DNA from 3 places in the Pantoea sp. SGAir0175 genome. Region 3 is predicted to be linked to each of the others. Evidence: predicted binding sites of a transcription regulator. Region 3 holds the regulator's gene; each other region holds the start of a gene.
What was found. The regulator Fur, encoded in region 3, represses iron uptake genes when iron is present. The targets are predictions, from matches to a motif close to ATAATAATGAGAACNACTATCAA.
Positions count from the first base shown of each region.

Region 1: a site for Fur is predicted at 4,917-4,939, ahead of fes (enterochelin esterase). Genes of this name have one in related genera too.
Region 2: a site for Fur is predicted at 5,072-5,094, ahead of C1N56_RS03575 (siderophore-interacting protein). Genes of this name have one in related genera too.

Region 1 is NZ_CP028081.1:3,563,175-3,572,978, forward strand. Features, by position in the region: gene dacB (serine-type D-Ala-D-Ala carboxypeptidase) at 1-728, shown strand, start outside; gene pmrA (two-component system response regulator PmrA) at 728-1,390, shown strand; gene pmrB (two-component system sensor histidine kinase PmrB) at 1,387-2,448, shown strand; gene C1N56_RS16750 (TonB-dependent siderophore receptor) at 2,455-4,731, opposite strand; gene fes (enterochelin esterase) at 4,993-6,267, shown strand; gene C1N56_RS16760 (enterobactin synthase subunit F) at 6,260-9,804, shown strand, end outside.
Region 2 is NZ_CP028081.1:781,398-791,201, forward strand. Features, by position in the region: gene C1N56_RS03555 (MFS transporter) at 1-735, shown strand, start outside; gene satP (acetate uptake transporter) at 778-1,338, opposite strand; gene dnaK (molecular chaperone DnaK) at 1,636-3,546, shown strand; gene dnaJ (molecular chaperone DnaJ) at 3,650-4,786, shown strand; gene C1N56_RS03575 (siderophore-interacting protein) at 5,162-5,935, shown strand; gene C1N56_RS03580 (PadR family transcriptional regulator) at 6,021-6,560, shown strand; gene C1N56_RS03585 (SelT/SelW/SelH family protein) at 6,566-6,853, opposite strand; gene C1N56_RS03590 (TonB-dependent receptor domain-containing protein) at 7,196-9,562, shown strand; gene C1N56_RS03595 (hemin-degrading factor) at 9,613-9,804, shown strand, end outside.
Region 3 is NZ_CP028081.1:2,916,135-2,925,938, reverse strand. Features, by position in the region: gene nagA (N-acetylglucosamine-6-phosphate deacetylase) at 1-1,085, opposite strand, end outside; gene nagB (glucosamine-6-phosphate deaminase) at 1,144-1,944, opposite strand; gene nagE (N-acetylglucosamine-specific PTS transporter subunit IIBC) at 2,288-4,321, shown strand; gene glnS (glutamine--tRNA ligase) at 4,473-6,140, shown strand; gene C1N56_RS13645 (hypothetical protein) at 6,377-6,772, shown strand; gene fur (ferric iron uptake transcriptional regulator) at 6,834-7,283, opposite strand; gene fldA (flavodoxin FldA) at 7,636-8,166, opposite strand; gene ybfE (LexA regulated protein) at 8,304-8,579, opposite strand; gene ybfF (esterase) at 8,749-9,513, opposite strand; gene seqA (replication initiation negative regulator SeqA) at 9,762-9,804, shown strand, end outside.

The DNA.
Region 1 (9,804 bases), 650 kb from region 3:
GCCAGCGTGCGGAACCGCTGCCCCTGGCATTTGCCGTGCAGGATGGCGCCGCGTGGGCCGGCGAGATCCTTAAAGCGCAGCTGCGCGACGCCGATATTGATTACAGCGGCCATTTAGTGCGCCAGACGCAGGTGACGTCACCGGGCACGGTGCTGGCCTCAACGCAGTCCGCACCGCTGCACAACCTGCTGCACACCATGCTGAAAAAGTCAGACAACATGATCGCTGATACCGTGTTCCGCACCATCGGCCATCACTACTTTAACGTGCCGGGCACCTTCCGCGCCGGTTCGGATGCGGTCAGGCGTGTGCTGCGCGAAAAAGCCGGCGTCGACCTCGGCAACAGTATTCAGGTGGATGGTTCCGGCCTGTCGCGTCACGACCTGATCGCGCCGGATACCATGATGCAGGTGCTGCAGTTCATCGCCAAAAATGACGCTACGCTGAATTATATTTCGATGCTGCCGCTGGCGGGTTATGACGGCACGCTGCAGTATCGCGGCGGTCTGCACGAAGCGGGGCTGGATGGCAAAGTGTCGGCAAAAACCGGTTCGCTGCAGGGCGTCTATAATCTGGCTGGGTTCATCACCACGTCGAGCGGTGCGCGCGTGGCCTTTGTCCAGTTCCTCTCTGGCTATGCGGTACCGCCGGAAGACCAGAAAACGCGGCGGATTCCGCTGGTGCGCTTTGAGAGCCGGCTCTATACCGACATTAACAAGAACAACTAATGAAACTGTTGATCGTTGAAGATGATGCGTTATTACAATCGGGCCTGGCGCAGGCGCTGAGCAGCGAGGGCTACGCCGTGGATTGCGCTGGCAGCGCGGCGGAAAGCAACGCCCTGCTGCGCAGCAGCCAGTACAGCCTGATCGTGCTGGATCTTGGTCTGCCGGATCGCGATGGCGCCACGCTGCTGCGCCAGTGGCGACGCGACGGCATCGCGGTGCCGGTGCTGATCCTGACCGCGCGCGATGCGCTGGAGGATCGCGTCGACGGGCTGGACGCCGGTGCCGACGATTACCTGGTCAAGCCGTTTGCGCTGGCAGAACTGCAGGCGCGGGTGCGCGCGCTGATCCGCCGCTATCAGGGGCACAGCGACAACCTGCTGCAGCAGGGCGATCTGACGCTCAATCTCAGCTCGCAGCAGGTGCTGCTGGAAAATCTGCCGCTGGAGATCACCCCCAAAGAGTTCGCCCTGCTCACCCGCCTGCTGATGCGCGTGGGGCAGAATGTGCATCGAGAAACGCTGCAGCAGGATCTCTACAGCTGGAACGACGATCCCGGCTCCAACACTTTAGAAGTTCACATTCATAATCTGCGCCGCAAGCTGGGGAAAGATCGCATCAAAACCGTGCGCGGCGTTGGCTACCGGCTGGAATTGCGCGAATGAACAGCATGCGTCAGCGGTTACTGATTATGCTGGCGCTGATTCTCCTCACCTGCCAGGTGATGAGCGCCATCTGGCTGTGGCACGAAAGCCGCGAACAGATCAGTTTCCTCGTCAACGAAACCCTGTCGGCCCAGGCGCGTAACGATCGCGTGGAGAATGAGATCCGTGAGGCCATCGCCTCGCTGTTGCTGCCTTCGCTGGTGATGGTAAGCCTGACGCTGCTGCTGTCGTTCTGGGCCATCAACTGGATTATCCGTCCGCTCAAATCGCTACAGGACAGCCTTGCCCACCGCTCAGCCGACAACCTGACGCCGCTGCCGATTTACTCCGAGATGGATGAGATCGTTGCGGTCACCTCCTCCATCAACCAGCTGTTTTCCCGTCTCGACCACACGCTGCAGCAGGAGCGATTATTCACCGCCGATGCCGCGCACGAGCTGCGTACGCCGCTGGCCGGGCTGCGCCTGCATCTTGAACTTCTGCATCAGCAGCAGGTGCCGCAAAGCGCCATGCTGATTGAGCGTATCGACCAGTTGATGCATACCGTCGAACAGCTGCTGATGCTGTCGCGCGCCGGTCAGGCGCTGGCGGGCGGCCACTATCAGCAGCTGCAGTGGCAGCGTGACATCATGCAGCCGCTGATGCCGGAGATGGCTGAACTGTATGCCCAGCGTCAGCAGACGCTGCACTGGCCAGACGGCGACGATGTGCCGCAGCAGGGTGAAGCGGTGCTGCTGCGCCTGATGCTGCGCAATTTGCTGGAGAACGCATCACGCTACAGTCCGGAAGGCAGCAGCGTGCAGGTGAAGCTGCGTCAGGTGCAACAGCAGGTCTGGGTTGAAGTGTGGGATCAGGGGCCGGGTATTGATGCCGATGCGGCAGAAGAGCTGACGCAGGCGTTCCGGCGGCGCGATCAACGCTATGGCGGCAGCGGCCTGGGCCTGAACATTGTGCTGCGTATTGTGCAGATGCATCGCGGCAGGCTGGAACTGGTGAACCGCGAAGACAGCAGCGGACTGGTCGCCCGCTGCTGTTTGCCAACGCAACTGATTGGCTGAACGCCATTAGAAGTGGGTGTTGAGGCTCATATAGTAAGTACGGCCTGATTCGTTATAGGTATTGGCACCGGCACCGTAGAGATAAGCGCCGGTGGTGGCGTTACCGGTGGTTTGCGAATTGCCCTCACGGAAGTGGCGCTTATCGAACAGGTTATCGATGCCCAGCGTCACGCTGGCGTACTTATTAATATCGTAAGTACCGCTCAGGCCGACAAGCGAGTACGGGCTCACTTTGTCGGTGGCGCTGCCGGTCACCGGCTGTCCTTTGTAGTCGTACTTCTTCGGCGTCTGGGTGCCGTACCACGTCAGGGTGGTTTGCAGCGACAGATCCTGCGTTGCCTGCCAGCTCAGCGTCGAGTTCAGCGTATACTCCGGAATGATCGACAGACGATCGCCGGTCTCCTTGTTCTTGCTCTGCAGCATGTAGGTGAAGTTGTTATTCCACATCACGCTGTCAGAGAAAGGAACATTGACCGTGCCTTCCAGCCCTTCCACCACCGCTTTCGGCACGTTCTCCCAGCGATAGATATCCGTGGTGCCGTTAGAGGCTTTACCTGCAGGCGCATAACCGGCTTCAATCTTGTTGCGGTAGTCGTTACGGAACCAGGTCAGACCGGCCTGATAACCTTCATGCTTCCACTCCAGCCCAACTTCTTTATTGATGCTGTTTTCCGCCTTCAGATTCGGATTACCCTGCAGATAGCAGGCGCCGGTGCTGGCGGCGCAGCCCTGGCCGTTGCTGTACAGCAGGTAGTTCGGGTTCGTCTGGTACAGACTCGGCGCTTTGTAGGCCCGGCCAATCCCCATCTTCAGCGTGAAGTCATCGCCCAGCCCCTGTGACAGGTTAAGCGATGGGCTCCAGTTGTTGCCAACGATGGAGTGATGATCGAAGCGCAGCGCCGGCGTCAGCATGGTGCTGTCGGTCAGCTCCATGTTGTCTTCGGCAAACAGGGAGAAAATCTCCGCCTGGGCATAAGGACTGCGGCCGGTGCTGGCGATGCCTGGAACAGCGCCGTTGCTGGCAGCCTGGGTGGTCGACGAAGGATCTTTCATGCGCTGCTGGTTCCACTCGGTGCCCAGCGTCGCGGTCTGATTGACGCCCAGCTCAAACGGCAGGCTGATTTCACTGTGCAGCAGCACATCGTCCAGCTGGATGGTATTGAACCCGCTGTTGGAGAAGATCCCTTCCGTGCCGCCCGCCAGACCTTCATTAATGCGCGTATTGCGGGTTTTCTCGTAGCGCGCCCAGCTGCTGGTGCTGATGCCGTTATCCCACGCGCCGGTCCATTTCAGTGAAATATTCTGGCGATACAGACGGTTGGTTTCATCGCCGTACAGGCTCTTTACCAGTGCGTTAGTGTTGGTGTTCTGCGTATCGCCCGCGTACAGGTTGCCCTGACGACTGTAACCGGCCTGCAGCTCCAGCGTCTGCATGGGCGCAAACGCCCAGCTCAGCAACGCATTGATGTCTTTGTTTACCGAGCCTTCGCGGCCTGCCGGGTAGCTGCCGGCATAGCTGCCGGTGCGCGCTGCCGCGTGCCCTTCATTGATGTCGTACGCGTCGGCCTGGGTTTTGGCTAAGCCGCCATACAGCCGGAAGTTGAAGTCGTCGCCCAGCGGCCCTTCAAGGCTGAAGTTGGTGCGTTTGGTCGCCCCTTCCGATTTGTGTTCCGGCGCGTTGAAGTAGGTATTCCACGAACCGTGCCACTGCTGATCGCTGTACTTTTTGGTGATGATGTTCACTACACCGCCCGCCGCGCCGTTACCGTAGCGCACCGCGGCCGGCCCGCGAATCACGTCGATGTGATCAATCATCTCCGGCGGCACCCAGTTAGTATCGCCGCGCGTATCACGCTCACCGCGCCAGCCGAGACGCACTGAGTTACGGCTGGTGATCGGCATGCCGTCCACCATAATCAGGGTATTTTCCGGTCCCATGCCGCGAATATCGATCTGACGGTTGTTGCCGCGCTGGCCGCTGGTCGAGTTACCGGTCAGGTTAACCCCCGGCATGGTACGGATAATTTCTGAGACATCGCGCGCCGGCGGATGCTTTTTGATCTCATCGGCGGTGATGGTGGAAACCCCCGGTGCCTGCAGCGTCTGCTGCTGGGCCGTCACCATTAAGGTGCCACCGTCCATTGCGCTGGCGTCGGGAGAAGAGGCGTTGCTGGAAGTCGTCTTGCTGGAAGTCTCTGCTGCCCAGGCGCTGCCGGAGAGCAGTGAGGCGCTGAGCCCCAGTTCGATCAAAATAGCGAAGGTTAACCGCGAGTAATGCTTCATTTTTTTCATTCCTGGAAGGCCAGTTCTGCGCCACAGCGGAGTGACTGGCGAGCCGGTGAGAAGATCCCTGTCTTTATCGCGCAGCCGTTCACACCTGGCAGGGCCATCCTTTGCTGAATCCCATGACTTACCGGGTGCCAGACGGAACGTGCGTGCTCATTTTGAGCGCAGTCACCCTATTGCAAATGCAAATAATTATCAATAGTATTATTTATCAATCCTATGTAAACCTCCCCGTACAGACGGCGACTGGCAGCCCCTATGACCTGGCGAAATGATGGAATTGGTAGCGAAGCCTGGTGGCAGGAGCAACAGACTCAGGGCATTCCGCGCATTGAGCCGCAGCAGGATGGCACCTGTCTGGTGACCTTCTTCTGGCGCGATCCGCAAGGCAGTGAAACCACCTCCCACACCCAGCGCGTGTGGATCAACATCACCGGCGTGACCGATCACCACCAGCGGCGCCCGCCGCAATCGCTGATGCGCGTCGCCAGTAGCGATGTCTGGTACTGGCAAACCGTGCTGCCGTCACACTGGCGCGGCAGCTACTGCCTGATGCCGGATCGGCAGGCCAGCGATTTCAGCGGCGAGCCTGACATGCATGCGCTGCGCCACTGGTGGCGCGAAAAATTCCCTGCCGCGCAGGCCGATGCGCTCAATCCGCTGCGCAGCTGGTCCGGCGGGCGCGGCATGGGCGTGTCACCGCTGCACCTGCCTGACGCGCCCGACCAGCAGGTGTGGCGTGCGGTGGATGAGGGCCGCGCCCCGGCGCTGACGCTGCAGGAGCAGCAGTGGGACAGCGCGCTGCTCGGCAATCGTCGCCGGGTGTGGCTGTACGCCACAGGCGAGGCGCAGCACGGCCCGCGTCCGCTGGCGATACTGCTCGATGGTCAGTTCTGGGCGCAGCAGATGCCGATCGCCGGCCCGCTGCAGCAGTTGACCGCCGCGGGCAAGCTGCCGCCAGCGGTCTACCTGTTTATCGACATCATCGATCGCGAACACCGCAGCCGCGAGCTGCCATGCAATCCGCAATTCTGGCAGGCGGTGCAGCAGGAGCTGTTGCCGCAGGTGGCACGCTGGATGCCGTACGATGCGCAGCCAGCGCGCACGCTGGTTGCCGGACAAAGCTTCGGCGGTCTGGCCGCGGTGTTTGCCGCACTGCACTTTCCCCACACCTTTGGTAATGCGCTCAGCCTGTCCGGCTCCTTCTGGTGGCCGGAGCGCGGTAACCCGCATGGCTGGCTGCTGCAGGCGCTGGACCATGGCCTGGCACCTCGCCAGCCGCTGCGTTTCTGGCTGGAGGCAGGCCAGCGTGAAGGCCTGATTCTGCAAGCCAATCAACAATTACAACAACAACTTACCGCTGCCGGCTATCAGGTGCATTACCAGCCGGTCGAGGGCGGCCATGACGCGCTGTGCTGGCGCGGTGGCCTGCTCGACGGTCTGCAAGCTTTGTGGCGCAATCCAAATTCATTCATCACGCCAGACGTGAACCGGAGCGACAGTAAATTCTCTGATGAACGACACTATGATTGACCAACAAACTCTGCCGCTGGTGGCGGCGCAGCCTGGCATCTGGATCGCCGACCAGCTCAGCCGCCATCACAACGCTTACGCGGTCGCGCACTTTGTCGAACTGCGCGGCGACATCAACAGCGCGCTGCTGGCGCAGGCCATCGTCGACGGCATGCAGGAAGCCGATACCCTGAATATGGCGTTCGGCGAAATCGACGGCGAGCCGCTACAGTGGCCGCAGCCGCAGACCTTCAGCCTGCCAGACATCGTTGATCTGCGCAGCGAAGCGGATGCCGCTGCCGCCGCGCGCGCCCTGATGCGTGCCGATATGCAGGGCGACCTGCGTGTGCTGAGTGGCGCACCGCTGTGGCACCATCGTCTGTTCCGCCTCGGCGAACAGCACTGGTTCTGGTATCAGCGCTATCACCATCTGGTGGTGGATGGCTTCAGCTTTACCGCGCTGACGCGCCGCATCGCCAATCTGTACAGCGCCGCCTTACAGCAGCAGCCGCCTGAGCCGACACCGTTTATTCCGTTCAGCGCCGTGGTTGACGAGTATCAGCGCTATCAACAATCGGCGTCTTACACCCGTGACGGCGAATTCTGGCGCGAAAAAGGCCGCGCCCTGCCCGCGCCCGCCTCGCTGTCGCCGCTGCCGCTGGCCGGTCAGAGCGCCAGCACCGATCTGCTGCGTCACAGCGTTACGCTGGATCGTCACCGCTTCCAGACGCTGACCAGCCAGCATCCACAGCACAGCGCCGCCGATCTGGCCTTTGCGCTGGTAGCGCTGTGGCTGGCTCGTCTCAGCGGACAAAATGATTTTGCTGCCGGCTTCATCTTCATGCGCCGCATCGGCTCCGCCGCGCTGTGCGCCACCGGTCCGGTGATCAACGTGCTGCCGATGGCGGTGCATTATCAGCCGGGACAAACGCTCGGCGATCTCGCCGCTCAGCTGGCCGCGGAAGTGAAAAAAATGCGCCGTCATCAGCGCTACGATGCTGAACAGGTGCAGCGCGATCTTGGCCGCCCCGGCGATAGCGATCCGCTGTATGGCCCGGTGATCAACCTGAAGATGTTTGACTACCAGCTTGATTTCGCTGGCATTGAAGGCATCACGCATCAGCTGGCCTCCGGCCCGGTGCGCGACCTGGAAATCGCGATTTATCTCAGCGAGCACGGCGATCTGACGCTGGAGCTGCTGGCGAACGCGCAGCGCTATGCTGCCGAGACGCTGCAGCGCCATGCCAGCCGCTTTGCCCTGCTGCTCAGCCAGCTGGCCGCGCAGCCGCAGCGCGCGCTGGGCGAGCTCGATCTGCTGACGCAAGCGGAGCAGCAGCAGATTGCGGCCATCAATCAGACCGCCCATCCGCTGCCGGCGGAAACCCTGGCGTCGCTGCTGGCGCAGCAGGCGCAGCGCACGCCGGACGCACCGGCGCTGGCCGATGCGCAGCACCAGCTGAACTATCGCCAGATGCAGCAGCAGGTATTCGCGCTGGCGGCCGATCTCAGTGCGGCTGGCGTGCAGCGGGGTGATATCGTCGCCGTGGCGCTGCCGCGTTCAGTGCAGCTGTCGCTGGCGCTGCAGGCTATTGTGACGCTCGGGGCCGCTTATCTGCCGCTGGATACCGGCTATCCGGACGAGCGGCTCCAGCTGATGCTGGAAGACGCCGCGCCCAAAACGCTGATCACCGCTGCCGCGCTCAGTGCCCGCTTCCACGCCATCGCGCCGGTCAGTCAGCTGCACTTTGACACCCTGTACAATGCCGAACATGCACCGGCACCGGCCAGCGCGCCGACGCCGCAGGATGGCGCGTACATCATCTATACCTCCGGCTCTACCGGCCGGCCGAAAGGCGTGCTGGTCGGCCATCAGGCGATCGTTAATCGCCTGCTGTGGATGCAGGATCGTTATCCGCTGCAGGCAGATGACGTGGTGCTGCAGAAAACGCCGAGCAGCTTTGATGTCTCGGTGTGGGAGTTCTTCTGGCCGCTGCTGGTCGGCGCGCAGCTGGTGATGGCGCCGCCGGATGCACACCGCGATCCGGAAGCCTTACAGCAACTGTTTGCCCGCTACAAAGTCACCACCACGCATTTCGTACCCTCGATGCTGGCGGCCTTTGTCGCGGCGCTCGACCACCCGGCCGCGATAGCGTGCTGCGCCAGCCTGCGCAATGTGTTCTGCAGCGGTGAAGCATTGCCCACCGATCTGTCGCGCAGCTGGGAAACATTGACCCGCGTGCCGCTGCACAATCTGTATGGGCCGACCGAAGCGGCCGTTGATGTCAGCTGGTATCCGGCGTATGGCGCGGCGCTGGCCGAAGTCGATGGCCCGAGCGTACCGATCGGCTTCCCGGTGTGGAACACCGGCCTGCGCATTCTTGATGCGCAAATGCAGCCGGTGCCGCCGGGCGTGGCCGGCGATCTCTATCTTACCGGCATTCAGCTGGCGCACGGCTATCTCAACCGGCCGGAGCTGACCGCCAGCCGCTTTATCGCCGACCCGTACGCCGCTGGCGAGCGCATGTACCTGACCGGCGACGTAGCGCGCTGGCTGGACAACGGTGCGGTGGAGTATCTCGGGCGCAGCGATGACCAGCTGAAGATCCGCGGTCAGCGCATTGAGCTGAACGAAATCGATCATGCGCTGTGCGCCCAGCCCGGCATTGAGCAGGCGGTGACGCATGCGGTGGTGCTGGGCAGTGCGGCGGCACAGGGCGATGCGCGTCAGCTGGTGGGCTACGTGGTGGCGCCTCAGCCGGTGGATGGCGATGCGCTGCGTCACGCGCTGGCACAGCAGCTACCGGCACACATGGTGCCGGTGGCCATCGTCCAGCTGGAGGCGCTGCCGCTCAGCAGCAACGGCAAACTGGATCGCAAAGCGCTGCCGCTGCCGCAGAGCACCACGCAGCGCCAGGGGCGCGCGCCACTGCCCGGTTTAGAGAGCACGCTGGCCGCAGCGTTCTGCCGCCTGCTGGCCTGCGACACGATCGGTGCGCAGGATGATTTCTTTGCGCTCGGTGGCCATTCGCTGCTGGCGATGCGCCTGGCTGCGCAGCTGCGCCGCGAGCTCCAGCTGTCGGTCTCGGTCGGGCAGATCATGATCGCCCCGACGGTGGAAAAACTGGCGACGCTGCTGAGCGATGGACAATCCCATCAGCAGGCGGGCTTTGAAGCGGTGCTGCCGCTGCGTAAAGGCAGCGGACCGACGCTGTTCTGCTTCCACCCGGCGTCCGGCTTCGCCTGGCAGTTCAGCGTGCTGCAGCGTTATCTTGACCCACGCTGGTCACTGGTCGGCATTCAGTCGCCTGACACGCAGGGACCGCTGAACCAGAGCGTGCACCTCGATGAGGTCTGTGAGGCGCATTTGCGTACGCTGCGCGAGGTACAACCGCACGGGCCCTACTATTTCCTCGGCTACTCGCTGGGCGGCACGCTGGCGCAGGGCATTGCTGCCCGGCTGGAAGCGGCGGGTGAAGAGGTTGCCTTCCTTGGCCTGCTCGACACCTGGCCGCCGGAAACGCAGAACTGGGATGAGAAGCGCGGCGAGAACGTGCTGGA
Region 2 (9,804 bases), 2.0 Mb from region 3:
ATTCCTTTCTTCCTCGGCGGCCTGTTTGGCCTGCTGGCGATGTATCTGCGTCGCTGGCTGCATGAAACCCCGGTATTTCGTCAGATGCAGCAGCGCAAAGCGCTGGCGGAAAAACTGCCGCTACAGACCATTCTCGCCAGCCATAAGCGCGGTATTGCGGTGTCGATGCTGCTTACCTGGCTATTATCAGCCTGTATTGTGGTGGTGATTCTGATGGCGCCGACGCTGATGCAGAAGCAGCATGGCGTGCCGGCGGCGCTCAGTCTGCAGGCCAACAGTTTCGCGACCGTGATGCTGCTGATCGGCTGCGTGCTGGCGGGCTGGATTGTCGATCGCTACGGTGCGGCGCGTACCTTACTGATTGGTTCGCTGCTGCTGGCGCTGTGCAGCTGGAGCTTTTTCCAGCAGCTTGGCGGCACGCCGCAGATGCTGTTCATCTGGTACGGTCTGGCGGGACTGAGCGTGGGCGTGGTCGGCGTGGTGCCGTTTGTTATGGTGCGGGCGTTTCCGGCGGCGGTGCGCTTCACCGGCATTTCCTTCTCTTACAACGTGTCGTACGCCATCTTTGGCGGTCTGACGCCGATCAGCGTGACGCTGATGATGTCGCTGACGCCGATGGCGCCGGCCTGGTACGTGCTGGCGCTGGCGCTGATCGGCATGCTGGTGGCGCTGTGGTTATGGCATGACAGCCGCCAGGCTAATGCGCAGCTGGATGTTTCGCTGCATTCATCGTAATGGCAGCGCGCGGAGCGGCATGACGGCTCCGCGCGCCGTTGATTACTCGCCAATCGGCAACACGCTGCGCTCAAACTTCTCGTTCAGCACTTCGCCCATCGCCAGATAAAAGGCGCTGGCACCACAGACGATGCCCACCCAGCCGGCGATGCGCAGCAGCGCCGCGTGATCCAGCAGATGGCCGATAGCCAGCAGCGCAAACAGCAGCGTCAGGCTGGCAAACACAAACTGCAGCACTTTTGCGGCCCGCAGCGTGCCAAAGAACAGAAACAGCGTGAAGAGGCCCCACAGTGCCAGATAAGCGCCGAGGAAATGGCCATCGGCGGCGGCAGCCAGTCCCATTTTTGGCAGCAGCAGAATCGCCACCAGCGTCAGCCAGAAGCTGCCGTAGGAGGTAAAGGCGGTCAGGCCGAAGGTGTTGCCTTTTTTATACTCCAGCAGCCCGGCAAGGATTTGCGCGATGCCGCCATAAAAGAGGCCCATCGCCAGGATAATCACATCCATTTCAAACAGACCGGTGTTGTGTAAGTTGAGCAGGATGGTGGTCATACCAAAACCCATCAGGCCCAGTGGGGCGGGATTCGCCAGCGTGGTGTTGCCCATAATTCCTCAGCAGCAGCGTTATTGTTTATTGGTTTAACGCCCGCGCCAGCAGCGGTGGGGCGCGGGGCGCTGCATCATAATCAGGTGGCTTTTGCCGCACTTTGATCTCACGCGGTAAGAGAATCTAAATTTTTTTTAGTTTTAACCCTTGATGCGCTTCGAAGCGGCCCCATTTAGTTGTCATCAAGCATTGTGAGGCAGCAAAAAAATCTGCCGCAGCAGTTGAAAGTGGTCAGCGTGACCGCATCTCTGCTTCACAACCCAATTTGGCAAAGAATTTAAGTGGGAGACGTTTAGATGGGTAAGATTATTGGTATTGACCTGGGTACAACCAACTCATGTGTGGCGATTATGGACGGTGGCAAAGCACGCGTGCTTGAAAACGCCGAAGGCGATCGCACCACACCGTCAATCATTGCATATACCGGGGATGGCGAAACTCTGGTCGGTCAACCGGCTAAACGTCAGGCGGTGACCAACCCGCAGAACACCCTGTTTGCAATCAAGCGCCTGATTGGCCGTCGTTTCCAGGACGAAGAAGTGCAGCGTGATATCAAAATCATGCCGTACAAAATCATCGGTTCTGACAACGGTGACGCATGGCTGGACGTGAAAGGCCAGAAAATGGCACCGCCGCAGATCTCTGCAGAAGTGCTGAAAAAAATGAAGAAAACCGCGGAAGATTTCCTCGGTGAGCCGGTAACCGAAGCGGTTATCACCGTACCAGCCTACTTCAACGATGCACAGCGTCAGGCGACCAAAGACGCCGGCCGTATCGCGGGTCTGGACGTAAAACGTATCATCAACGAACCGACCGCAGCGGCACTGGCTTACGGCCTGGATAAAGGTCAGGGCAACCGCACCATCGCAGTATATGACCTGGGTGGCGGTACCTTCGATATCTCTATCATTGAGATCGACGAAGTCGACGGCGAGAAAACCTTTGAAGTACTGGCGACCAACGGTGATACCCACCTGGGTGGTGAAGACTTCGACAGCCGTCTGATCAACTACCTGGTTGCCGAATTCAAGAAAGATCAGGGCATCGATCTGCACAACGATCCGCTGGCGATGCAGCGTCTGAAAGAAGCGGCAGAGAAAGCGAAAATCGAGCTCTCTTCTGCGCAGCAGACCGACGTTAACCTGCCGTACATCACGGCGGATGCGACTGGTCCTAAGCACCTGAACATTAAAGTGACCCGCGCGAAGCTGGAATCACTGGTGGAAGATCTGGTTACCCGTTCTATCGAGCCGCTGAAAGTGGCGCTGAACGACGCTGGCCTGTCGGTTTCTGACATCAACGACGTGATCCTGGTTGGTGGTCAGACGCGTATGCCAATGGTGCAGGCGAAAGTGGCGGAGTTCTTCGGTAAAGAGCCACGTAAAGACGTGAACCCGGACGAAGCAGTGGCTGTGGGTGCTGCGGTACAGGGCGGCGTGCTGGCCGGTGAAGTAAAAGACGTTCTGCTGCTGGACGTGACCCCGCTGTCGCTGGGTATCGAAACCATGGGTGGCGTGATGACGTCGCTGATCAGCAAGAACACCACGATCCCAACCAAGCACAGCCAGGTGTTCTCGACTGCTGAAGACAACCAGTCTGCCGTGACCATTCACGTGCTGCAGGGTGAGCGTAAGCGTTCGGCGGATAACAAATCGCTGGGCCAGTTCAACCTCGACGGTATTCAGCCTGCGCCGCGCGGTATGCCACAGATCGAAGTGACCTTCGACATCGATGCTGACGGTATTCTGCACGTGTCTGCGAAGGACAAAAACAGCGGTAAAGAGCAGAAGATCACCATCAAAGCTTCTTCTGGCCTGAACGAGGAAGAGATCGAAAAAATGGTTCGTGACGCGGAAGCTAACGCCGAGTCAGACCGTAAATTCGAAGAGCTGGTGCAGACGCGTAACCAGGGCGACCAGATTGCGCACAGCACGCGTAAGCAGCTGGACGAAGCCGGTGACAAACTGTCAGCGGAAGACAAAGCACCGATCGAGTCTGCCCTGAACGAGCTGAACACCGCGCTGAAAGGCGAAGATAAAGCAGAAATCGAAGCCAAAATGCAGGCGCTGATGGAAGTGTCCAGCAAGCTGATGGAACTGGCGCAGCAACAGGCTCAGGCCGGCGCAGCGGATGCCGGCGACGCTTCGGCGAAGAAAGATGATGACGTTGTCGACGCTGAATTCGAAGAAGTGAAAGATAAAAAATAATTGCCCCTGACCGGGCGCAACGGCTGGCCTGACAGCCGTTGAAACCAGCACGGGCGTCGGAGATTTCTCCACGCCCGTGCGATCATGTTAAGGGCAGAGAAAAATGGCTAAGAGTGATTTTTACGAGATCTTAGGCGTCTCAAAATCCGCCGATGAGCGCGAAATCAAAAAGGCCTATAAGCGCCTGGCGATGAAGTATCACCCGGACCGTAATCCGGGCGATAAAGAGGCCGAGACGAAATTCAAAGAGGTCAAGGAAGCCTACGAGATCCTCACCGATGCGCAGAAGCGTGCAGCTTACGATCAGTACGGTCATGCGGCTTTTGAGCAGGGCGGTGGTGGCGGCTTCGGCGGCGGCTTTGGTGGCGGCGGTGCCGACTTCAGCGATATCTTTGGCGACGTGTTCGGCGATATCTTTGGTGGTGGTCGCCGTCAGCGCGCCTCACGCGGCGCCGATTTACGCTACAACATGGAACTGACGCTGGAAGAAGCGGTACGCGGCGTGACCAAAGAGATCCGCATTCCAACGCTGGAAGAGTGTGATGTCTGCCACGGCAGCGGCGCCAAAGCGGGTACCCAGCCGCAGACCTGTCCGACCTGTCACGGTGCGGGCCAGGTACAGATGCGTCAGGGCTTCTTTACCGTGCAGCAAGCCTGTCCGACCTGTCACGGTCGCGGCTCGGTGATTAAAGATCCGTGCAACGCCTGTCACGGCCACGGCCGCGTTGAGCGCCAGAAAACGCTGTCGGTGAAAATCCCGGCGGGCGTCGATACCGGCGACCGTATCCGCCTCAGCGGAGAAGGTGAAGCGGGCGAACACGGCGCACCGGCTGGCGATCTGTACGTGCAGGTTTCGGTGAAGAAACACCCGATCTTTGAGCGTGAAGATAACAACCTGTACTGCGAAGTGCCGATCAACTTTGCCATGGCAGCGCTGGGCGGCGAGATTGAAGTGCCGACGCTCGACGGTCGCGTGAAGCTGAAAGTGCCGGCAGAAACCCAGACCGGCAAGCTGTTCCGCATGCGCGGCAAAGGCGTGAAGTCGGTGCGCGGCGGTGCGGTCGGCGATCTGCTGTGTCGCGTGGTGGTGGAAACCCCGGTCAGCCTCAACGACAAGCAAAAAGCGCTGCTGCGCGAGCTGGAAGAGAGCTTCGGCGGACCCACCGGCGAGAAAAACAGCCCGCGTTCGAAAAGCTTCTTCGACGGCGTAAAGAAGTTCTTTGACGATCTGACCCGCTAATCGGGTGCGCAGACAGAAACAAGCGGAGAGGCGACTCTCCGCTTTTTTTATGCGCAGTTCTGCCGTGCAGATATTCAACGGCAATGTTTTTTGTCATTCACATCCCCGACAGCCGTTACCTTTCAAAAATACGCGGACACGCTGTAGGGTCGCCATTTATGGCGACCTCAAGCCGTGAAAATCCGCGCTAACAAACGCCTCCTCACGTTGTTAAAACCGGTTCCGTTTTCGCCAATAGCATTTTTCGGCATTGCGCCGAAAATATATCATAGGTATCTTGCAAGGCGTTTAATGAGAATGATTTTCGATAACATGCACCATCAGCGGTGTGCGGTAGCGCAGTAGCGCGGGACCGTCGCTGCAGGGAGAGAAACGTTGCCAAACCCGACTCACTATCGCGCTCCACAACGCGTGCGCAATGAATTACGCTTCCGTCACATCACCGTCGCCAGCAAAACGCGGGTGGCCGATGCCTTCTGGCGCATCGTCTTTAGCGGCAGCGATCTGGCGGGTTTCCACTCGCCCTCTTTTGACGACCACATCAAAGTGTTTTTCCCGGATACGCCGGGCGGTGCGCTGGCGCTGCCACACATGACCGACGAAGGCATCGTCTGGCCTGACGGCGTGCGTCCGGCGGCGCGCGACTATACGCCGCTGGCCTTTAACGGCAGCGATTCGCTGACGCTGGATTTTTACATCCACGACGGCGGCGTCGCCAGCAGCTGGGCGAGTGCCGCTCAGCCGGGCGATCGCATTGCGATGGGCGGCCCGCGCGGCTCATGCGTCGTGCCGGTGGATTATGCCTGTCAGATTTATGTCTGTGATGAGACCGGTCTGCCGGCGTTTAAGCGCCGCTATCAGGAAATGCAGGCACAGCAGATTCATCTGCTGGCCTGTGTTGATGAGCCAGTCGGCCGCGCGTATCTTGGTGACCTGCCGGACGTCACGGTGAGCTGGCTCGGCAGCGGCAAGATGCAGACTGAGGCGCTGACGCCGCTGCTGGACCCGATTATGCTGCCTGCTGATGACTACTTCATCTGGCTGACCGGCGAAGGCGCGGCGGTGAAACAGCTGAGCGATTATTTTACTCAGCAACGTGCGGCGCACAGCGACCTGGTGCGCGCCGTCGCTTACTGGCATCAGAAATAACCGGCGCCCGCCCGCTGCCGCCTGTGTTGAATTTTACCAGGCACCAGACTACTATCAACCTCCCTCAACTGACCCCGGGAAGGCGATGAAACAGCAGCGGGATGTTCCTGAGCACGCCGATGCGGCACAGCGTGCCAGCTGTGCCGGCGCACGCAGAAAGCGGCGCGAAAGGATGCTGGATGCCAGTGATATTCGCCTGCTGATGCTGCACTTTCTGGCCAGCGGCGCGGCGCACGGTTATGAGCTGATCAAATCGGTGGAAGAGTTGTCGAAAGGCGAATATTCCCCCAGCCCCGGCATTATTTATCCCAACCTGACGCTGCTGGAAGAGATGGACGCCATTCGCGTGGTGGATGCCCAGGCCACGCGCAAAGCCTACGCGCTCAACGATGCGGGCCGCGCGCTGCTGGCGGAAAATGGCGAAAACGTGGCGGTGATTATCGGGCGGCTCACTTCGCTGGCGATCCTGGTCAACAACCGCAGCATTCCGCAGGTGGAGCAGGCGATCCATACGCTTCGCTATACGCTCAATCACCGGCTGTCGCAGGAGCAGATTTCACCGGCCACGGTGGACATTGTCGTGGCGGCGCTGCAGGACGCGGCAGAGAAGATCGCCAACAGCTAAGCGCGTTACGGTTTCTTCTTGTCCACGTGCCCCAGTTCGCGATCCGGCCAGCAGACATCGCGCACCCGCTGCTTCAGTGCTGCCGCATCGGGAAAGCCGCCTTCCTGTTTGCGTTCCCAAATTACCTGACCATCAATGCTGATCTCGAACACGCCGCCGCTGCCGGGCTGGAGCGTGACCGCGCTGAGATCGCCAGCAAAGGTATGCAGCAGCTCCTGCGCCATCCACGCCGAACGCAGCAGCCAGTTACATTGGGTACAGTAGTGAATGGTTACTGCCGGTTTATCTGCCATCTTATCCCTCCTGTTAGTGCTTGATTAATCATGGGTTAACAAATTGTGCGCACAAAGATACATCCTGATGCAAATGATATTGATAATGATTACCAATTGCATTAAATTGTTTTCGCCATCATTTTACTCTCTATAAATCCCACAGGCATCCCTGCGGCGCCGCTGCCAGTTATACACGGCAGCTGTGCACTGAAGCGCGCACGACACTGTGCCACAGGTGCCGGGATCGATAACATTATCTGGCCAGCGTGACGCGCTGTTTCACGGTTTTTAGCACAGAGCCGTGGTTTTCTGGCAGCAAATAAGTGAGCGAATACTAACAATTAACCAGGTATTTCGCGCATGTCTTTCAACCTTCAGGGAACTGTTCAGCAGCGTCTGTGTAAAGTCGCTGTTCTTGCTTCAGCCATTCACGCAGCCTGCAGCTATGCCGCCAGCGACAGCAGTACGCTGGCGCGTTCCGCAGAGAACAACAGCAGCAATGAACCGGTAATGACCGTTACCGCACCTAAGCAGCAGGCCGGCAGCAAAACCACGCTCACCGCAAGCGATCTGCAAAAACGCGGCGCCAATGACTTCGGTTCGATTATGCGTTATGAGCCGCTGGTCAGCGCCACTGGCGCGGCAGGCGGTTCGTCAGCCGGTAAAAGCGGCTTTGACCGTGCAGGCTACACCGGCTACAACATTCGCGGTCTGGAAAGTAACCGTGTCGGTCTGGATATTGATGGCATTCCGGTACCGGACGCCACCGGTCGTCCGTACGTCAGTCGCGCCGGTAACAATACCTTCGGTATTGGTCGCGACTACATCGACCCGTATATGTTTGGCAGCGTCGAAATTGAGAAGGGCGCGACATCGGTGGAACAACCTAACACCGCAATCGGCGGTAACGTATCGTTTCATAACAAGTCGCCGGACGACTACCTCAGCAGCGATAAAACCCACTATTTCGATTATCAGAGCGACTACAGTTCGGCAGATCGCAGCTGGCACAACGGCATCACTGCGGCGGCAGGGGATGATGAACTGCGCGGCCTGTTTGTCTACAGCCGCCGCGACGGCCAGCAGACGCGCAACAACAGCGGCGTAAAAGACGCCTACCCGGCCAACTGGCACTCGGATGCCTTTATGACGTCGGGCATCTGGCAGCCAAACGATCAGCACAAGCTGAGCGCCACCTTCGACTACTACCACAAAACCAATCACACCCACTACGATACCTGGGACAGCAGCAGCGGCAATACTATTTGGGGCACTGCGCAACAGCAGAGCGATTCGCGCCGCTGGGGCATTAATCTTGCCGATGAGTGGACGCCGTACAACGAGATGATCGATACGCTGACCACGCGGGTTTACTGGCAGCAAACCGAGGCGCACGACACCACCTGGTTACCGACCAGCGCCAGTCAGTACGGCTTCGTCTACTCTGACTACAACGTCGATACCTTAGGGTTTGACACGCGCGCCAGCAAAACCCTCGGCCGCCACGAACTGAGCGGCGGCGTCAACGCGCGTGTGGAGAACAGCGAGCGTCCGTTCCGCCAGGAGCCGAACCCGGGCACCTTCGGCACCATCACCCAGCCACAGTCGGACAGCCATTCCTGGACCGTGGCCGGTTATCTGCAGGATAAAATCAATTTCGATCTCGATAGCCACAATTTCGCGGTGATTCCCGGCGTGCGCGTTATTCATCAAAGCACCAAACCGAAGAACCTCGGCGATCTGACCAACGGCAGCACGGTGCTGACCGAAGAGCAGGTGGAAAAACTGTACGGCAAGACCAATTCAGACACCGAAGTGCTGCCGTCACTGACCTTCCAGTACGATATCAATCCGGCGCTCACCACCTGGCTGCAATATAAGCGCGGCGTGGAGTTTCCGACCACCAGCCAGCTGTACGGCTCGTGGAACCTTGGTTCAAGCTACGCCGGCAGCGCGCAGTATGCGCTGATTGGTAATGCCGATCTGAAAACCGAGACCAGCAACAATTTTGAGTGGGGTCTGAAAGGACAGCCGACCGACGGCATCACCCTCAATACCTCGGTGTTCTACAACACCTACAAAAACTTTATTGCCTACACCCGCTATCGCCGCGCCACCAATCCGGCGATGTTCGTCAATGTTCCGGCCAACATCTACACCAGTTATCAGGCTGAGAACCGCGACAAAGCCTACATTTATGGGGCGGAGATCAGCACCCGCGTCAACTACGGCAGCTGGTTCCCGACCGTGGATGGCCTGAGCAGCACGTTCGCGCTCGGCTACAGCGAGGGGAAAGCGAAATCCCGCTATCTGGGCGACAAATACATCGATCTCGACAGTGTCGCGCCGCTAAAAGCGATTGTCGGCGTCGCGTGGGACGACAAAGCGCGCGGTTACGGCGCGGCGCTCACCGCCACCTTCGTCAAAGGCAAACAGGCCAGCGCCACCAACCGTGAGAGCTACAGCAACAGCGGGGCGGCCATCAGCGACGCCAGCAGCGAATACATGCGCGTGCCGGGCTACGGCCTGATCGATGCCACCGCGTACTGGCAGCTGACGAAAAATGTCAGGCTGAGCGGCGGTGTCTACAACATTACCGATCGTAAATACTGGGATTACCTCAGCAGCCGCACGCTGACCAGCGCCAGCGCGCAGGAGCGCAACGACATCAATCTGGCCGTGATGCCGGGACGCACCTGGCAACTGGGCGTGAACGTCGACTTCTAATCACTTTTCGCCCTGCGGTGGCGCAGGGCATTTTCACGGGAGCAAGCGCAATGCATCAACGCTATCAACACTATCTGGCGCTGAAAGGCCAGCAGCCAAAAATGTACGCGCGTGATTTAGCCGCGCTGATGGGCATAGGGGAAGCACAGCTGTGCGAAGCGCGCGTGGGCCACGACGCTCAGCCGCTGCGCGCCGATTTTCCGGCGCTGCTGACGGCGCTGGCGGCAGTGGGTGAGACCAAA
Region 3 (9,804 bases):
ACAGTGAGGTTGGCGACTTTTCCTGCTTCCACCGTACCAAACTGCTTTTCCACACCCATTGCCCTTGCCGGATACAGGGTCGCCATGCGCAGCGCTTCGTCCAGCGCGATACCACAATGTTCCACGCTATTCTGCACCGCTTCAATCATCGTCAGCGCAGATCCGCTCAGGGTACCGTTCTCATCTACGCACAGGCCGTCGCGATAGTATATTGTTTTACCTGCAAAAATGAATTGATCAATCGACGCACCGGCCGGCGCGGTGGCATCGGTCACCAGCACCAGTTTGTCGCCTTTGATTCGTTTTGCATTGCGCACGTTAGCGTAATTGACATGTAAACCGTCTGCAATAATGCCGCAGTATACATCAGGCGAATCAAACAGCGCACCGATAAGACCTGGCTCACGCCCGCTAAAGGCGCTCATGGCGTTATACAGGTGGGTGGCAAAGGTGACGCCCGCGCTGATGCCCGCTTTGGCTTCGGCATAGGTAGCATTGGAGTGACCGGACGACACAATAATCCCAGCGTCACGCAGCTGGCGAATCACCGCGCTGCCCGCATTTTCCGGCGCCAGCGTAACTTTGGTGATGACGTCAGCGTTGGCGCACAGGAAATCTACCAGCTCCGCATCCGGCAGACGAATCAGCTGCGGATTGTGAGTGCCTTTCTTCTCTTTATTCAGCCACGGACCTTCCAGATGCAGGCCCAGCGCCTGATTCTGATGCTTCGCCAGGTAAGCGCGCATGGTTTCAATCGCGCGCTTCATCAGTTCATCACTGCTGGTAATCAGCGTCGGTAAATAGCTGGTGCAGCCGGATTTTTCATTGGCACGCTGCATGATCTCCAGCGTTTCCACGCTCAGGGCATTGATGTCATCGTTGAACTGCACGCCGCCGCAGCCGTTGAGCTGCAGGTCGATAAATCCGGGAGCGATGAACGCACCAGCCACATCCTGTTGTGGAATCGCGGCGTCCAGCGCATCGCGCGGGCAGACACGCTCAATCAGGCCATTGGCAATCACCACGGCGTGATTGTCCAGAACTTCATGACCGGTAAAAATCCGGCCGTTAACTAATGCGCACATCATCTCTTCTCCCGGCTGAACCTGCTGCGCTTAACAGCAGGCTTTCTACAACGTGTTGTTACACACCCTTCATATTTTCCGCTTCCATTTCGCGGAAATATTTCACGGTTTTCACTTTCAGTTCCATGGTGGCTGGCTCATCACACACCACCACCGCTTTCGGGTGCAGCTGCAGGCAGCTGATGGTCCACATGTGGTTGACGTTACCTTCTACCGCCGCCTGCAGCGCCTGGGCTTTGACGTGGCCGGTCACCAGAATCATCACTTCTTCCGCATCCAGCAGCGTGCCGACGCCCACGGTCAGGGCATATTTAGGCACCTGATCAACATCGCCGTCGAAGAAACGCGAGTTCGCCACACGGGTGTCGTGCGTCAGGGTTTTAATGCGGGTGCGGGAAGAGAGCGAAGAAGCCGGCTCGTTGAACGCAATGTGGCCATCGTTGCCGACGCCGCCCATAAACAGGTGGATTTTACCCAGTGCGCGGATCTTCTCTTCGTATTGGCGACATTCTGCGTCAATATCTTCGGCATTGCCATTCAGAAGATTGATATTTTCTGGTTGAATATCAACGTGATCGAAAAAGTTACGGTACATAAAGCTGTGATAGCTTTCCGGATGCTCTTTCGGCAGACCGACATACTCATCCATATTGAAGGTGATCACGTGTTTGAAACTAACCTGGCCCGCTTTATGCATCTCGATCAGGTGCTTGTAGGCTTCCAGCGGCGTACCGCCGGTTGGCAGTCCCAGCACAAAGGGACGGTCTGCGCTGGGTTTAAAGGCATTGATGCGATTAACGATATGGCGTGCAGCCCATTTACCCACCTGGGACGGTGTGGCCAAAGGGATCAGTCTCATGTCTTCACCTCAGTTAAGATTGGAAAGTTAGGGTCGCGTTTACTGCTGCAGCTGGCTGCTTATAGGGTAACCCGTTTGCACGCTCGCGGCGTTGGAAAAGTGCGACCTGATATTTTTCATCATAAAATAAGTTTGTGGTGGTGGCTAGCATTTCGCAGTGAAAAACGTCCATTTTGGTGATTAAAGTCACAGTTACACTGGTTTTAATTTGCGAGGCGAATTAATTTATCTTTACACTGCGCCTCGTGGTGAAGTGTGTCATCAAGGTACCGGGTGCCGGGATAATAAAATCAACCCGCATCACGGCAAAACGCCAGTCTCATAGGGGGAGAATAAGGTGAGTATTTTAGGATATCTGCAAAAGGTCGGCCGCGCGCTTATGGTGCCGGTAGCGACCCTGCCGGCAGCGGCAATCCTGATGGGGGTAGGTTACTGGATCGATCCGGACAGCTGGGGCGCAGGCAATGCGCTGGCAGCACTGCTGATCAAATCGGGTTCTGCCATCATCGACAACATGTCCGTGCTGTTCGCCATCGGTGTGGCTTACGGCATGTCAAAAGATAAAGACGGTGCAGCGGCATTAACCGGCTTTGTAGGTTTCCTCGTGGTTACTACCCTGTGTTCACCCGCCGCGGTGGCCATGATTCAGAAAATGCCGGTGGAGCAGGTTCCTGCCGCCTTCGGTAAAATCAACAACCAGTTTGTCGGCATCCTGGTGGGTATTCTCTCGGCGGAAGTGTACAACCGCTTCAGCCACGTTGAGCTGCCCAAGGCGCTGTCGTTCTTCAGCGGTCGCCGTCTGGTGCCGATCCTGGTCTCCTTCCTGATGATTGTGGTCGCCTTTATCCTGATGTACGTCTGGCCGATTATTTTCGGCGGTCTGGTGAGCTTTGGTGAGCACATCCAGAAACTGGGCTCGGTCGGTGCGGGCGTGTACGCCTTCTTTAACCGTCTGCTGATTCCTGTTGGCCTGCACCACGCGCTGAACTCGGTGTTCTGGTTCGACGTGGCGGGTATCAACGACATTCCGAAATTCCTTGGCGGCGCGCAGTCTATCGCCAACGGTACCGGCATCCCGGGTATCACCGGTCGCTATCAGGCGGGCTTCTTCCCGATCATGATGTTCGGTCTGCCGGGTGCGGCGCTGGCAATCTATCACTGCTCACGTCCGGAAAACCGCGCGAAAGTCGGTGGTATCATGCTGGCAGCGGCATTCGCCGCCTTCTTCACCGGCATCACCGAGCCACTGGAATTCTCCTTCATGTTCGTGGCACCGGTGCTGTATGTCATCCACGCCGTGCTGACCGGTATTTCGGTCTTCATTGCTGCCAGCATGCACTGGATTGCCGGTTTCGGTTTCAGTGCCGGTCTGGTGGACATGGTGCTGTCGACGCGTAACCCGCTGGCGGTGCACTGGTGGATGCTGATCCCGCAGGGTCTGGTGTTCTTCGTCATCTACTATGTGGTGTTCCGCTTCACCATTCAGAAATTCAACCTGCTGACGCCGGGTCGCGAGCTGGCTGCCGGTGATGAGACAGACGGCTATGACGTCAACGTTGATCACAGCAGCAACGGTGAGAGCGAAACCGAATCTCTGGCACGTCGCTACATCGGCGCGGTGGGCGGTTCTGACAACCTGACCAACATCGACGCCTGCATTACCCGTCTGCGTCTGAATGTGAAAGACTCGGCGCAGGTGAATGAGAGTGTGGCCAAACGCCTCGGTGCTTCTGGCGTGATCCGCCTTAACAAGCAGAGCGTGCAGATCATTGTTGGTACGCAGGCCGAAAGCATTGCGACCGCGATGAAAACCGTACTGAGCAAAGGCCCGGTGGCCGGCGCAGCGGCACCTGCTGCGGCAACCACCGCTGCGCCTGCGGCTGCTCAGCCCCAGGCCGTGCGCAACAGCGAGAAAAAGGTGATTGCAACACTGCTGGCACCGGTCAGTGGCGAAGTGGTCGCGCTGGAAAACGTGCCGGATGAAGCTTTCGCCAGCAAAGCTGTAGGCGATGGCCTGGCGATCAAACCGAGCGATAAAACTGTCGTCGCGCCGGTGGCGGGCACCGTGGTGAAAATCTTCAACACCAACCATGCATTCTGCCTTGAAGCCGAAAATGGCGTCGAGATTGTCGTGCATATGGGTCTCGATACCGTCGCGCTGGAAGGTAAAGGGTTTACCCGTCTGGTGGAAGAGGGCGCAACCGTCACAGCGGGCCAGCCGATCCTCGAAATGGATCTGGACTTCCTCAATGCCAATGCGCGTTCGATGATCAGCCCGGTGGTGGTCAGCAACAGCGATGATTTTGCTGGTCTGAATCTGCTGGCAGGCGGTACCGTGGTAGCAGGCGTTACGCCGCTGTACGAAGTCAAAAATTAACACGTTTTGATCGTCACTGAAGGCAGGAAGCAATTCCTGCCTTTTTTGTTTTAAAACGACCAACAAACGGTTGTTTCCCTTCAGCGCTTTGTGGATCATACTCCGTTACTTCGTGGTACAAATCACCCGCTATTGTTTTGAGGATTTTGAGATGAGTGAGGCTGAAGCCCGCCCAACGAACTTTATTCGTCAGATCATCGACGAAGATTTGGCGAGCGGTAAGCACAACAGTGTGCATACCCGTTTCCCGCCTGAGCCCAATGGTTACCTGCATATTGGCCATGCAAAATCGATCTGCCTGAACTTTGGTATCGCACAAGATTATCAGGGGCAGTGCAACCTGCGTTTCGACGACACCAATCCGGTCAAAGAGGATATGGAGTTCGTTGAATCGATCAAGAATGATGTGCAATGGCTGGGCTTTGAGTGGAGCGGCAACATTCGTTACTCCTCTGACTACTTTGACCAACTGTTCAACTACGCGGTTGAGCTGATCAACAAAGGCCTGGCCTACGTTGATGAGCTGTCGCCAGAGCAGATCCGTGAATACCGCGGCACGCTAACCGCGCCGGGCAAAAACAGCCCGTATCGCGATCGCAGCGTGGAAGAGAACCTGGCGCTGTTCCAGAAGATGCGTGATGGCGGCTTCGAAGAGGGCAAAGCCTGCCTGCGTGCCAAAATCGACATGGCATCCAGCTTTATTGTGATGCGCGATCCGGTGCTGTACCGCATTAAATTTGCCGAACACCACCAGACTGGCAACAAGTGGTGCATCTATCCGATGTACGACTTTACCCACTGCATCTCCGATGCGCTGGAAGGCATCACCCATTCCCTGTGTACGCTGGAGTTCCAGGATAACCGTCGTCTCTACGACTGGGTGCTGGATAACATCACCATTCCGGTGCATCCGCGTCAGTATGAGTTCTCGCGCCTGAATCTGGAATATGCGGTGATGTCGAAGCGTAAGCTGACGCAGCTGGTGAGCGAGAAGATTGTTGAAGGCTGGGACGATCCGCGCATGCTGACCGTATCCGGTCTGCGCCGTCGTGGCTATAGCGCGGCGTCAATCCGCGAATTCTGCCGCCGTATCGGTGTGACCAAGCAGGACAACATTGTTGAGATGGCGTCGCTGGAGTCGTGCATTCGTGACGACCTCAACGAGAACGCGCCGCGCGCTATGGCGGTGCTGGATCCGCTGAAAGTGGTGATCGAGAACCTGCCGGCCGGGCATGAAGAAATCATCAGCATGCCGAACCATCCGAACAAGCCGGAGATGGGCACGCGTGAGGTGCCGTTCAGCCGTGAGGTGTGGATCGATCGCGCCGACTTCCGTGAAGAGGCCAACAAGCAGTACAAACGTCTGGTGCTGGGTAAAGAAGTTCGTCTGCGCAACGCTTATGTCATTCGTGCCGAGCGCGTGGCGAAAGATGAAGCCGGCAACATTACCTGCATCTACGCTACCTGCGATGTCGACACCCTGAGCAAAGATCCGGCCGATGGCCGCAAGGTGAAAGGCGTTATCCATTGGGTGTCGGCGATTCACGCGCTGCCTGCCGAATTCCGCCTGTACGATCGTCTGTTCAGCGTGCCAAACCCGGGCGCGGCCGAGGATTTCCTCACCACCATTAACCCGAACTCGCTGGAGATCAAACAGGGCTTCGTTGAGCCGGGTCTGCGTGCCGCCAGTGCGCTGGCACCGTATCAGTTTGAGCGCGAAGGTTACTTCTGCGCTGACAGCGTGTACTCGCAGCCGTCGAAACTGGTGTTCAACCGCACCGTGGGTCTGCGTGATACCTGGGCAAAAATCGGCGAATAATTTTACTGCTTGATAGCACGATATGATCAGCAAAGGGCGAGCAATCGCCCTTTTTTATTGCCCGTTATCTGCAAACGGGAATCGATTATGCTGAACCAGACAAAAAACAGTAATTGCGCGCGATTACGACTAATCTGACTTTAATAAAATTAACTAATTTACCCGTGTGAAATCGTTATTTTCAGGTAGGCTATGCGCTCTTAAATGTTGCTGTGCGGGTTAGCGAAGGAAGAAAAATGACAAGTCTCGCTCTGGAAGCCAAACATAGCGTGGTGGTTTTACATCAGCTTATCGAACGTATTTTTAATCAGGCCGAAGGCAGCGATGACAGTATGGACCTGCTGCTGTCGCACTTTCATCCCGACTTCAAAATGGTGACGCCGCAAGGCAAACAGCTCGATCTCAATGACACTGAAACCCTGTTTCGCAAACTGCACGGGCAGCGGGAAGGGATGCGAATCGCCACCAGTGAGCATGCCATCATTTCCCAGCAGCAGCAGGAAGTGACCATTCAGTATCACGAACTGCAAATGCTTAACGGCAACAACCAGACCCGCATTTCGCTGGCGGTGCTGGACTGCAGCACGCCGGTTCCGCGCTGGCGCTATTTGCAGGAAACGCTGGTCGCCTGAACGCAGCCATAAAAAAACCGGTGCCTGGCACCGGTTTTTTTATACTGCATAGCATATTCAATTACTGATCGTGGAGCGTCTCGTCTTCGCGGCAGTCTCCCAGCGCACAGTGGCCGTACAGATACAGGCTGTGGTTGCTGAGTTTGATACCGTGGCGTGTTGCAATCTCACGCTGACGCGTTTCGATAGATTCATCGCTAAACTCGATCACTTTGCCGCAGTCGAGGCAAATCAGGTGATCATGATGATGCTGCTGGGTCAGTTCGAACACGGATTTCCCGCCTTCGAAGTTATGACGCGTCACGATGCCGGCGTCGTCAAACTGGTTCAGAACACGGTATACCGTCGCCAGACCAATCTCTTCGCCCATGTCGATCAGGCGTTTGTACAAATCTTCCGCACTGACATGATGGGACTCGGGTCCGGGTCCCTGAAGCACTTCCAGAATCTTCAGTCTGGGCAGCGTGACTTTCAGGCCAGCCTTTTTCAATGCGGAGTTGTTGTCAGTCATGCGGATATTGTCCTGTTACTTTGCTAGTCACTTACGGCGCAAAGGCCTTGAATGTGTGGTCAACGCGCATTCTCATTTGCGTCTCATTATAGAGCTCAGCCTGCGAAATGAAAACCGGCTGCGGCGGACAATTCCCCGGATGCTGTAAGGAGAAATGTCGTGAACCTCAGCGGGATCGTGCAGATCGATGTTCCTTTTCGCGCAGTCTCAGTCTGATGCCCGAGGAATAAGCAGATGACCGTTGCGGGTATTCTACAGAATTGAGGGAAAAAGTTAAAAAACCATAGCTATTATTTTTATAGGTAATTCCATTGCCCGATGTGAGCCAGCGCCCACATCGGACAGGAAAGCATCAGGCTTCGATGATCGCCTGCAGCTGCAGCTCGTCAAAGATCTGCTTAACCCATTTGTCGACGCGCTCGTTAGTCAGTTCAGGCTGACGATCTTCATCGATGGCGAGGCCGAGGAAGTGTTTGTCGTCTGCCAGACCTTTAGAGGCTTCGAAGTGGTAACCTTCGGTTGGCCAGTGGCCCACAATCACTGCGCCGTTTGGCTCAATGATGTCGCGAATGGTGCCCATCGCGTCACAGAAGTACTCGGCATAATCTTCCTGATCGCCGCAGCCAAACAGCGCTACCAGCTTACCGTTGAAATCAATCTCTTCCAGCGTCGGGAAGAAGTCATCCCAGTCGCACTGGGCTTCACCGTAGTACCAGGTCGGAATACCCAGCAGCAGAATATCGAATGCTTCGAGATCTTCTTTGGTGCTCTTAGCAATGTCATGCACTTCGGCGACATCTTTACCCAGTTGTTTCTGGATCATTTTTGCAATGTTTTCAGTGTTGCCGGTATCGCTGCCGAAGAAAATGCCTACGATTGCCATGGAGTGAGTAACCTCTTAAATCCTGATTGTGAAAGTAAGTCAGAAGACGACACAGTTATGCGAATGATAGCAGACCGGCGAAAAGCGCGGAATGTGTAAAGCGCTGAGTTTGTGTTCCAGCGTGCGGTCTGTGCACGTTACGCCAGTTTGAGCTGCGCCAGCAGCATTTGTTCAATCAGTTCACTGCGGCTGATGTTCTGCTGCTCGGCCAGCGTATTAAGCGCGTCGACCGCTTCGCTGGACATTTTCAGCTCAACGCGGCGCAGGCCGCGCACCCGGTCGCGCTTCAGCTGGTTGCGCTTATTAATGCGCAGCTGCTCATCACGCGACAGCGGACTGGTTTTAGGGCGACCGGGACGCCGCTCGTCTGCGAAGAGATCGAGCGTGGTACGATCTGTCTGTTCTTTTGCCATGGTTTGTGAAACTGCGTGGGCGCGAACGGCGGAAAGGCGCTGCGCGATTTAAACATTTATCGGCCCGACCGCGGCGAAAAAAGCATCCGCGGCAAATTTTTAGCGCGACATCATACTCCAGCGCCCGGCGCGACGCCAACCCTAAACCGCCCGTAGCAAGCTTTTGCTTTTACAGGTTAAAAAAGCGGCGCACCGCGCGCAGTACGGCATCGGGTTTTTCGGCATGCACCCAGTGGCCGGCACCGCTGATAATGTGCGCCTGCGCCTGCGGGAACTGGCGCAGCAGCGCATCACGGTGCTGATTGTCCAGATAGGGTGAATCACCGCCGCGAATAAACAGCGCCGGATGAGGCCACGCGGGCACCTCCTGCCAGCCGGAGAGCACCGGATAATTGTCCCACAACACCGGCACGTTAAAGCGCCATTCGCCTTCATGGAAAGATTTCAGAATGAACTGAATCACGCCTTCTTCGCGCACGTGTTCACGCATCACGTCGGCCGCAGCGCTGCGGCGCGTGACGCCAGCTGCGCTGACCGCGCGGATTGCCGCGAAGATCTCATCGTGACGTCGCGTCTGGTAATCCACCGGCGCGATATCGATCAGCACCATTTTGCCAATCCGTTCGGGCGCAACGGCGCTCAGCGCCATGGCAATTTTGCCGCCCATTGAGTGGCCGATAACATCGACCCGTTCGATGTGGTGCGCATCCAGCGTGTCAACCATATCCTGCGCCAGCGCAGCGTAGTGCATCTCTACGCTGCGCGGTGACAGGCCGTGGTTACGGACATCCACCTGCAGCGTGGGCCGTGCATCGCGCACGCCGCGCGCCAGTACGCCGAGGTTATCCAGGCTACCAAACAGGCCATGAATTAACAGAATGGGCTGGCCATCAGGGGCAGATTGTTCAGTTTGCAGACGGGCGTTCAAAATCATGGCTAAAGTTCTTTCGGTTGAGACCTGGGCTTAGGGTATCATGGATTCACCTGTCCCGGCGCCAGGCGGTCAGGCATTAGGGCATATTCCGACTTTTGCCCGGAAACGATGCCAGCGCTACCGGCTGTCGCGGATTTAACTTTATAATCCTTATGTTAGAGCCCGCTCACATTTTGCACGACCGGATTTTGCTAAGGCCGTTGCAGAATAGCGTGGTTCTGCCATTTGCCAGAATCGTACGGAAAAAGATGAAAACGATTGAAGTTGACGAAGAACTCTACCGTTATATTG